One region of the Agathobacter rectalis ATCC 33656 genome, then DNA from elsewhere that is predicted to be linked to it. Evidence: riboswitches for the same ligand, from Rfam matches in the RefSeq annotation. Region 1 holds a riboswitch; the other holds the start of a gene.
What was found. A riboswitch is a leader RNA that binds a small molecule or an ion and turns the genes downstream of it on or off. The one in region 1 is predicted to bind FMN.
Positions count from the first base shown of each region.

Region 1 (5,665 bases):
TGACAGAGAGATCATGGCATTCTGCCAGAGCTTCATGACAGAACTTTGCAAATATATCGGAGCAGACGTTGATGTACCGGCCGGAGATATCGGAACAGGTGCAAGAGAGATTGGCTTCTTATTTGGACAGTATAAGAGAATTCGTGGATCATACGAAGGTGTGCTGACTGGTAAGGGTCTTACCTATGGTGGATCTCTTGCACGTACACAGGCTACCGGATATGGTCTGTTATATCTTACTAACGCATTATGGAAAGATCATGGTATGAGCCTTGAGGGAAAGACAGCAGCAGTTTCCGGATCTGGTAACGTTGCTATCTACGCAATCGAGAAGGCACAGCAGCTCGGTGTCAAGGTTGTAACATGTTCTGATTCTACCGGATGGATTTATGATCCAAACGGAATTGATGTTGCTCTTCTTAAGGAAGTTAAGGAAGTTAAGCGTGCCCGTCTTACTGAGTATGCAGCTGCTAAGTCAACTGCTGAGTATCATGCAAAGCAGAACGGTGAGCACGGTGTATGGCAGTACAAGGTAGATCTTGCTCTTCCATGTGCGACTCAGAATGAGTTAGACATTGAGGATGCCAAGATGCTCGTTGCTAACGGTGTTACATCTGTAACAGAGGGTGCTAACATGCCTACAACTCTTGAGGCTACAAAATATCTTCAGGAGAACGGAGTACTCTTCGTAGGTGGTAAAGCTGCCAATGCAGGTGGTGTTGCTACATCAGCACTTGAGATGAGCCAGAACTCTGAGAGACTTTCATGGACATTCGAAGAGGTTGACGGAAAGCTCAAGGGTATCATGGAGACAATCTACGCTAACATTAGTGATGCTGCTAAGAGATACAATGCAACAGTTGGTGGAAAGACTGACTATGTTGCAGGTGCAAATATCGCAGGCTTTGAGAAAGTAGTTGACGCTATGCTTGCTCAGGGTGTTTGCTAATCTTGTAGGCACTTATTGAATAATGACTATAAAAACCCCTCCCACAGATAGAAGTCTGTGGGAGGGGTTTTGTAATAATATTTCAAAGAGAAAACTAATTTATTTTTTTATTAGCAAATGCTTTAATACCGCCTGCTACAAAAAGTATAGAGGCGATAATAACACCGGACACAAGCACAATAGCGTAAACATTGGCATTCACGCAGATATTGGAAGTCCAGTCAGAAAAATTCACGGACTTTATAGTAATTTGTCTGGTGCCCAAAATTAAAAACTCGCATATGTCATCGGCAAAAGCTGTCCAAACCGAAGCTATCAAAACTATAATTGCGGATTTTATAAATCCGTTTGCGTTTAAATATCGTGCATCGAAAAATATGAGCCAGGCTGCAAGTACAAAGACAAATGCTATAATACAGCCGGCCTTCATTCCGGCAACATCGTTTGTATGACCACATACCTCAATGATTGTGAGGAAAAGCCATAAGGTATCCCACAGCATAGTGATAAGAGCTTTTTTGTCTGATAAAGCAGGTGGAAGCTCAATTCCTCGGATGACAAACGGAAAAAGAACAATTGATAATCCAAATATAGTTGGAACAGACCAAAGCATAAATTCATTTGAACTATACATTCTGTCAACAAAAAAGAATATCAAAAGCAGAGCAAAAACACCGCAGATTATGCATTTGGTAAGTTTTTTCTGCTGTGCCATAAGTGGAACAACTGTCATTGCAGCCACAAGAAGCATAGATGCTGTTACCACCGCAAAGGTATTTAAACCATCGCCATTTGACAGGCACACTATGAAAGTGATGAGTATTGGGATAAGCAGTAGTCCGGCTATTATGACTCCGGTCTTGTAGGCAGCAGTTTTTTCCTTTTTTTCATGCTGCTTTAATACACTGTCGGCCTCTTTTTTTATCATTGAATCAATAGAATCGTTTTTTAGCTCATTGTATGTATTTTGACATTTTTCACAAGTCTTAAGGTGTTTTTCAACAAGCCTTTTGCTTGAGGGACTGCATACATCGTCATAGTATAGTGGGAGTAAATCCTGAACTATATTGCAGGTTTCATCGGTTGATTGTGTAATTGGATTATTCATTTCTATCCATCCTTTCTTTGATTTTCAGTCTGGCTCTATGGTAAGTTACCCGTGCCCAGTTCTCTGTTTTTCCAAATATCATGCCTATTTGGGAGAATGGCAATTCACCAAATATTCTAAGCTGAAAGACCTCCTTGTAGGGCTCATCAAGCTCGTGCAGTATAAGATGAATCTGAAGAGCGGTATCTTTATTTTCCAGGCTTTTTACCATATTATCGGGTTGTTCGAGCTGCTCTTCGTCAAGCTCTGTAAATTTTGTGCTTTTTCGGCATTCGTCCATTGCCAGATTTCTTGCTATGCTGCAAAGCCAGGTCTGTTCGCTTGATTTGCCGGCATATGCCTTCTTTGCGGTCATGGCCTTATAAAAAGTATTCTGGGTAATTTCCTCAGCCTGATGTTGATTTTTTACAATTGTCATTACATATGAGTATACTTGCAAGTAATAGGAATTGTACAATTTCTCATAATCCAGAACTGTCACCTCCTTTGTTCATAGGTTAGACGTAGAAAGGATTGTTTTGTTACAAAAAATTTTAAGATTTTTAGATTATATCATAAAAGGTAGTTATAAGGCAGGTGGAAATAAGCATATATTTACAGACCAAGAGCTTTACGAAGAATACAACCTTACTGATGAAGAAATAAATATCATAGAATCAGTCATCAAAGAACGAAAATAACAATACCAATACCCTTTGTCATGTGGTAAAATAAAGAAAAACCTATTATGAAATCTAAGGGAGGATTGGACATGAAAATTTTGAAAAGTATTCTTAATTATATTCCATTAGCCACGTTTATCATATTTGTGGTTACTGATGGAATTATTTCTTTAACATCGGCATTAATTTTTGTTATTTCCACGATTGGTCTACTGATTAATTGGAAAAGAAAAAAACCAGCGATGAAGAATTAAGAAAATTCCAATTTATCAATTACAGGTGACATTGAAAGAGTCAGCCCATTCAAGGTGCTGGCTCTTTAAAAATTACATTCTAATAAATTGCACGACAACTTATAAAAAAATATGCTCCACATTATAAAAATAATCTTGACATACAAGCCACAAAGGTTTACTATGGTTAGCGTAAGCTAATTAAATAATTATTCTTCAGGGCAGGGTGCAATTCCCTACCGGTGGTATAGCCCACGAGCCGCAAGGCATGATTTCGGTGAGATTCCGAAGCCGACAGTAAAGTCTGGATGAAAGAAGATGTGAATATGATATATGCAGAGTATAGATAGCTGGGTTTCAGATTCAGTTTCAGATATAGATACAGCACATATCATAGTTATAACAGATATCTACTCTGGAGTGTTTTGATACATTCCAGATTTTTTTTGTCTCAAAATTCATTTATGATGAAATGCAGCTTGTGCATGTTTATCTGAGATTATGATATTTGAAATCATTAGGCCCTGAACGATAATAGTTCAGGGCTTTTTTATGCAGAAAGGAACCCAAATGACTGATGAACAATATATGAGAAGGGCGATTGAGCTTGCAAAACGCGGCATGGGATATACCTCGCCAAACCCGATGGTCGGAGCTGTGATTGTAAAGGACGGCAGGATAATCGGAGAGGGCTGGCATGAGAGATACGGAGAGCTGCACGCGGAAAGAAATGCGTTAAAGCATTGCAAGGAATCGCCACAGGGAGCGGATATGTATGTGACTCTCGAGCCATGCTGTCATCATGGCAAGCAGCCGCCATGTGTGGAGGCAGTGATAGAAGCCGGTATAAAAAGAGTATATGTGGGCTCGGATGACCCGAATCCGCTTGTCGCCGGGGGAGGTATCAAAATCCTTAAAGAGCATGGGATAGAGGTTGTTACGCAGGTGCTTAAAGACGAGTGCGACAGGCTGAACGATGTATTCTTTTACTTTATACAGACCAGACGTCCATATGTCGCTATGAAATATGCCATGACGATGGATGGAAAGATAGCCACATATTCAGGACTATCAAAGTGGATAACAGGAGAAAAAGCGAGAGAACATGTGCAAAACCTGCGCCACAGATATAAAGCCATAATGGCAGGAATAGGAACAGTGCTTGCAGACGATCCACTGCTTACATGCAGAATCGAGGGCGGAGTAAATCCAATCCGCATAATATGCGATACGCACCTTAAGCTTCCACTGGAATCGCAGATAGTAAATACTGCAAAGGAAGTGCCGACGATTGTTGCAGTCAGTGAGCGATATCATGAAACCGCACAGTCAGAAGCCTTACCTGATACTGAAAAAGATAGTATAGAAGAAAACAATAATTATCAAAAAAACAGAAAAATAACACGGCTTGAAGAAAACGGAATAGAAATTCTGTATGTAGCTGAAAAAAACGGTCATATTGATTTAAATGACCTCATGCAAAAGCTCGGCGAAAGAAGCATAGACAGCATTTTGCTTGAGGGAGGCGGAATACTCAACTGGTCAGCCCTTAAGAGCGGGATTGTGAATAAGGTATACGCTTACATTGCACCAAAGCTTTTCGGAGGGGCGGATGCAAAAACTCCGATAGAGGGAATGGGAACCGACTCGCCGGCACATGCCGTGATGCTTGGAAACAGTAAGGTAACAAAGCTTGGTGATGATTTCCTCATCGAGAGTGATGTTGTGAATATTTAAAAAGAAAGGCGATACACAATGTTCACAGGAATAGTTGAAGAAGTTGGAACAATAGATACAATTTCACGTGGAGCAAACTCAGCAGTACTTACAATCAGAGCTGAAAAAGTGCTAGCTGGAACAAAGGTCGGAGACAGCATAGCGGTAAACGGTATCTGCCTCACGGTCACAAGGCTCATGCCACATGCTTTTACAGCGGATGTCATGCACGAGACGCTAAACCGTTCATCGCTTGCAAATGCGATGAGAGGAGCACATGTCAATTTGGAGCGTGCGATGGCAGCAGATGGCAGATTCGGCGGGCACATAGTGTCGGGACATGTTGACGGAACAGGCAGGATTGTGGAGGTCAAAAAGGATGACAATGCCATCTGGTATACGATACATGCCGCACCACAGCTCATTCGCTATATAGTCGAGAAGGGCTCCGTCACAATCGATGGAATAAGCCTCACAGTCGCAAAGGTTGCAGAGGATAATTTCTCGATATCAGCGATACCGCACACGGTAAGCCAGACTGTGCTAAAGGACAGAAAAGTGGGAGCTGTCGTAAATCTGGAAACAGATATCATAGGAAAATATGTTGAGAAGCTGTTGTTTAAAGGGCAGTCGGAAGGAATAACAGAAGAAATGACAGGAGCACAGACAATTAAGGAAAATGTACCACATAAATCCGGCGAAAATAAAAAACAACCGGATGTAATAACAAGAGATTTCCTGGCAAAATACGGCTTTTAACATAAAAGCACGGGTATTGTGCGGGTTTGCAAATGTGCGTGGGCTGAATGGTTAAAAAATTATGTAATTGAACAGCTTCAAAATCATAAGAGAAAGGATATAAAATATGAAATTCAACACAGTAGAAGAAGCACTTGATGAGCTTCGTGCAGGAAAAATAATACTTGTCACAGATGATGAGGACAGAGAGAATGAGGGCGATTTCATCTGTGCGGCAGAATTTGCCACAACAGAAAAC
Region 1 is NC_012781.1:2,984,589-2,990,253, reverse strand. Features, by position in the region: gene gdhA (NADP-specific glutamate dehydrogenase) at 1-949, shown strand, start outside; gene EUBREC_RS14065 (zf-HC2 domain-containing protein) at 1,044-2,057, opposite strand; gene EUBREC_RS14060 (RNA polymerase sigma factor) at 2,050-2,475, opposite strand; gene EUBREC_RS17810 (hypothetical protein) at 2,576-2,737, shown strand; gene EUBREC_RS17805 (hypothetical protein) at 2,809-2,973, shown strand; FMN riboswitch at 3,161-3,276, shown strand; gene ribD (bifunctional diaminohydroxyphosphoribosylaminopyrimidine deaminase/5-amino-6-(5-phosphoribosylamino)uracil reductase RibD) at 3,523-4,689, shown strand; gene EUBREC_RS14050 (riboflavin synthase) at 4,708-5,427, shown strand; gene EUBREC_RS14045 (bifunctional 3,4-dihydroxy-2-butanone-4-phosphate synthase/GTP cyclohydrolase II) at 5,534-5,665, shown strand, end outside.

Region 2 (5,665 bases), 1.2 Mb from region 1:
CCGATATAGATAATAAGAGTGATAACAACAGCGGCAAACGCAATCCAGAATGAGGTCATAGCCATGCTGCTCATTGAGGTGGCACCGCCTTTTGACAGTAACGCAAAAATCATGGCAAGCGAGCCACATATGATAGACACATAAATACAGCTGCACGACGCGATGGCAATTATTGAAAGCACAAGTGCTGCAACCTCCATATTGCGTGAGCGTTTATTGTAGAAATTGTTGTTGGGATTAAAGCCCGGCCCATAATTGTTGCCGAAATTATAGTTATAATCCTGATTATAATCAAATTTTTGTGGATCCATAATCAAATTCCTTTCTATAAAGTTGATTTTATTGTATCACTTCATTTATAATACGAAAAGAATAAGTTTTTTAAAGAGGTAAAAAAATGGATATTATTGCTGCAATTGCAGAAGAACTGCAGATAAAAAAAGGACAGGCCGAGGCCGCTGTCAAGCTGATAGATGAGGGAAATACCATCCCTTTTATCGCCAGATACCGAAAGGAGGCAACCGGCTCATTAAATGATGAGGTGCTCAGAAATCTCTTCGACAGACTGACATATCTACGTAATCTTGAGGACAAGAAGCAGACAGTGCTTGCAAGCATTGAGGAGCAGGGCAAGCTTACGGATGAGCTTAAGAAGGCAATCCTTGAGGCACAGACACAGGTGGCGGTTGACGATTTGTACAGACCTTACCGTCCGAAGAGAAGAACCCGTGCCACAATCGCAAAGGAAAAGGGCTTAGAGCCACTGGCACAGACCATTTTAGCGCAGGAATCGTCTGTTGATATCATGGCAGAAGCAGCTAAATATGTGGATGCAGAAAAGGACGTGGCAGATGAAGCGGCTGCACTTGCCGGAGCAAAGGATATCATTGCAGAGAACGTATCCGACAATGCCGATTACAGAACAAAAATCAGAGAGCTTACCATGCAAAAGGGACGTCTTATATCGACAGCCAAGGATCCAAAGGCGGAGTCTGTCTATGAGATGTACTATGAATTTGACGAGGCTCTTTCCAAGGTGGCAGGTCACAGAACACTCGCAATTAACCGTGGTGAGAAGGAAAAAATCCTCACAGTAAAGATAGAGGCACCGACAGAGGATATCATAAAATATCTTAAAAAGCAGGTTATCACAAATGATGGAGCGCCTACAGCAGCCGTACTCACAGAGGTAGTGGAGGATGCGTACAACAGGCTTATTGCCCCTGCCATAGAGCGTGAAATCAGAAACAATCTGACAGAGGAAGCAGAGGATGGTGCCATAAAGGTATTCGGAAAGAACCTGGAGCAGCTTCTCATGCAGCCTCCAATTGCAGGACAGGTTGTGCTTGGATGGGATCCGGCATTCCGTACAGGCTGCAAGATTTCTGTCGTAGACCCTACAGGAAAGGTGCTCGATACCACAGTAATCTACCCAACAGCACCACAGAACAAGGTCGATGAGGCAAAGGCCATAATCAAAAAGCTCATAGACAAGCATCATGTCACTCTTATCTCACTCGGAAACGGAACAGCATCGCGTGAGTCAGAGCAGGTGATTGTTGAGCTGTTAAAGGAAATTCCGGTAAAGGTGCAGTACATCATAGTAAATGAAGCAGGTGCGTCAGTATATTCAGCCAGCAAGCTTGCTACGGAGGAGTTTCCGAATTTTGATGTGGGACAAAGAAGTGCCACATCCATGGCGCGTAGACTTCAGGATCCGCTCGCTGAGCTTGTAAAGATTGATCCAAAGTCAATCGGAGTCGGACAGTATCAGCACGATATGAACCAGAAAAAGCTCTCAGAGGCACTCGGAGGAGTTGTAGAGGACTGCGTAAATAAGGTTGGTGTAGATTTAAATACAGCATCCGTTTCACTGCTTGAGTACATATCAGGCATCTCAAAGACCATTGCCAAAAACATCGTGGATTACAGAGAGGAAAACGGTAAATTCACATCACGTTCACAGCTTCTTAAGGTAGCAAAGCTTGGACCGAAGGCATTTGAACAGTGTGCAGGTTTCATGCGTATCTCAGACGGAAAGAACCCACTTGATGCCACAGGCGTGCATCCTGAGTCATATGATGCCACAAAGGCAGTGCTTGAAAAGCTTGGCTACACAATGGAGGATGTAAAGAACAGAAATGTAGTTGGAATCTCAAAGAAAGTATCTGATTACAAGGCGCTCGCAGACGAGGCAGGAGTTGGTGAAATCACACTGCGTGACATCGTAAAAGAGCTTGAAAAGCCGGCAAGAGACCCACGTGAGGATATGCCAAAGCCAATTCTAAGAAGCGATGTCCTTGAGATGAAGGACCTCACACCGGGTATGGTATTAAAGGGCACAGTCAGAAATGTAATAGATTTCGGATGCTTTGTGGATATAGGAGTACACCAGGACGGACTTGTGCATATCTCAGAGATATGTGACCGCTATATCAAGCACCCGCTTGAGGCTGTCAGTGTAGGAGACATAGTAGATGTGCAGGTTATGAGCGTTGACCTCAAAAAGCAGCGCATCCAGCTTACCATGAAAATCGGACAGGGCACAGACAAGGCCGGTAAGTCAGAAAACAGCGGCAGCAGCAAAGACAGTGCTGCCAACAAGGCTGACAGAAGTAATAGAAATAACGGTGGCAGGAATAGCAGAAACGATAGAAATGGTACAGGCAGCAAGAATAATAACAACAGAAACAAAAAGCCACACTACATAAAGGGCAAGAAAAATAATTTCTTTGACAATATTATTCTTGATAATTAAAAACACCTTGACAAAACACTTCAAAGTGCATATCATAGGTTTGTAAATAAATAGGAATTCTTCAGGGCAGGGTGAGATTCCCTACCGGTGGTACAGCCCACGAGCCGCAAGGCATGATTCGGTGTGATTCCGAAGCCGACAGTATAGTCTGGATGAGAGAAGATTATTAGGTGTCATTACACTGTGATATTAAGTCCCGGAAGATTTTCTTCCGGGATTTTTTAAAGCAGCTATTCAGATTTTAGATAGCTGCACTCACAATATCCTCAGGATTCCTTAAGCATCAAAGGAGTGTAAAATGGACGTAACAACAAACAACACAAAATCAAAAGTAAACATCAGACTTTTAGTCGGCACAGGAATGTTAAGCGGACTTGCATTTGTACTTCAGTACCTCGAGTTTCCAATTCCAATCATGCCGTTTTTTATTAGGTTTGATTTTTCAGACCTGCCTGCACTTATCGGAGCATTTGCATACGGACCGTTAGCAGGAGTGATTGTAGAGTTTATCAAGAACCTGCTTCACTGTACAGTAACACAGAGCTTTACGGTAGGAGAGCTTTCAAACTTTATTCTCGGAGCAGTATTTACAGGAACGGCAGGGCTTATATACAAGAAGAACAAGACTAAAAAGGGTGCCATCATTGGTGCGATAGTTGGCTCGGTTATAATGGGAATCATCAGCTTCCCGTCAAACCTGTTTATTGTATATCCAGCATATGAGAAGTTTACACCAATAAATGAAATCATGGATGCATACAGCAAACTTCTCCCATCAGTAGGCAAGCTGTGGCAGGCACTTTTAATATTCAATGTTCCGTTTACCATCGTAAAGGGACTTATATCAACACTTATCACAGTGCTTATATACAAGAGACTGTCACCGGTTTTAAAGGGAAGAGGATAGAGAAAATACCTGACACAATATATATTAGTCACAAACATAAAGAGCGCAGTCAATTGCGCTCTTTTCTTTTTTTAAAAGGAATGTTATAATAAATCCAAATATTTAGTTGGGAGCAGGACATGAAGCTTGAATTTGATGTAAAAGTAACAGAAAAGGATTTATATTCATTTAATATAGAGCAGGCGTACAAGGGCAGTCAGGGTGTCATATCATTGCTGTTTGCTGTGCTCTTGGCTGCGGCAGCAGTGTTAAGCGCACAAAAAGGCAATACGGAGTATGTGGTGCTTTATATTATAGTTGGTATTCTGGTGCTGCTATATGTGCCGTTTTCACTCAAGGGCAGGGTAAAGATGATTATGAAGACAAATGAAGTTTTCTCAAAGCCACTGCATTTTGCGGTAGACGAAAAGCACATAAATGTAAGCCAGGGAGATGAGATGGCGCAGCTTCCGTGGGAGCAGGTGTACAGATTCGTGGCAAATGATAAGAGGATACTTATATTCAGCAACAGGAAGAATGCATACATTCTCTCAAAGGAGCAGCTGGGCGACAGCTATGAGCCGTTAAAGGAGCTGGCAGGCAGTACACTGGAGAAATACAGACTGAAAATCAAATAAACAAAATAGATATAAGATAAAAGATAAAATAAATAGATAAGGGTATAAGCTGGTAATATGAGTAGTGAAGGAAATATAACAGTAATAGAAAGCTTTTCGGCAGATGATACGCATGCACTTGGGGTTACGCTTGGACAGCAGGCAAAGCCGGGGGATGTGTGTACACTTGTGGGTGATTTAGGAGTGGGTAAAACAGTGCTCACGCAGGGCATAGCAGAGGGGCTTGGCATCACAGAGCCTATAAACAGCCCTACATTTACAATAGTGCAGGTGTACGAGGATGGCAGGCTGCCGTTTTATCATTTCGATGTATACAGGATTGGTGACATTGAGGAGATGGATGAAATAGGCTATGAGGATTATTTCTACGGAGATGGGCTTACGATGATAGAGTGGGCAAATCTCATTGAGGAGATACTCCCAAATAAGAGAAAAGAGATTACTATTGAAAAAGACCTGGAAAAAGGCTTTGACTATAGAAAAATAACAATAAAAGAGGTTTTATAATGAAGATACTTGCGCTTGACAGCTCAGGGCTTGTGGCCAGTGTGGCTGTCGTATCGGACGATAATCTGATAGGAGAATACACGATAAATTATAAAAAGACACATTCACAGACGCTTCTTCCGATGCTTGATGAGGTGGCTAAGATGACAGAGCTTGACCTTAAGACTATAGATTTTATTGCAGTCTCAGCAGGACCGGGATCGTTCACAGGGCTTCGCATAGGCTCTGCGACGGCGAAGGGGCTTGCAATGGCACTGGATAAGCAGATAGTTTCTGTACCTACCGTAGATGCACTAGCATACAATCTGTGGGGCAGTGCAGATGTTGTGTGTCCGCTTATGGATGCAAGAAGACAGCAGACCTATACAGGGCTGTATGATTTTACTGATGGCAGGATGAATACCATTTTACCGCAGTGCGTAGTGATGATAGAAGAGATAGTTGACAAAATCAATGAGCTCGGCCGCAGGGTGATTTTCCTTGGAGACGGAGTGGATGTGTTCAGGGATTATATTAATGAGCACGTAAAGGTGGACTATGACTTTGCACCTGCCATGTGCAATAAGCAAAGAGCATCGGCTGTAGCATGTCTTGGACAGGTGCTCTATGAGCAGGGCAGGGCAGAAAATGCAGCAGACCATAAGCCTGAGTATCTCAGATTATCACAGGCGGAGAGAGAGAGACAGGAAAAGGAGAGAGATTTTAGAATATGATAATAAGACCCATGGAGCCGGAGGATGCAGACTCGGTGGCGCAGATAGAAAAAGACAGCTTCACACAGCCCTGGAGCAGACAGGGATTTTTGGATGCCATGAGGCTTCCGGAGAATATCATGCTTGTGGCACAGGAGGATGGCGAGATACTGGGGTATCAGTG
Region 2 is NC_012781.1:753,157-758,821, forward strand. Features, by position in the region: gene EUBREC_RS03690 (hypothetical protein) at 1-311, opposite strand, end outside; gene EUBREC_RS03695 (Tex family protein) at 398-2,758, shown strand; FMN riboswitch at 2,812-2,926, shown strand; gene EUBREC_RS03700 (ECF transporter S component) at 3,057-3,665, shown strand; gene EUBREC_RS03705 (YcxB family protein) at 3,785-4,282, shown strand; gene tsaE (tRNA (adenosine(37)-N6)-threonylcarbamoyltransferase complex ATPase subunit type 1 TsaE) at 4,340-4,789, shown strand; gene tsaB (tRNA (adenosine(37)-N6)-threonylcarbamoyltransferase complex dimerization subunit type 1 TsaB) at 4,789-5,502, shown strand; gene rimI (ribosomal protein S18-alanine N-acetyltransferase) at 5,499-5,665, shown strand, end outside.
Region 2: linked by a shared signal. The riboswitch ahead of EUBREC_RS03700 (ECF transporter S component) and the one ahead of ribD (bifunctional diaminohydroxyphosphoribosylaminopyrimidine deaminase/5-amino-6-(5-phosphoribosylamino)uracil reductase RibD) in region 1 are both predicted to bind FMN.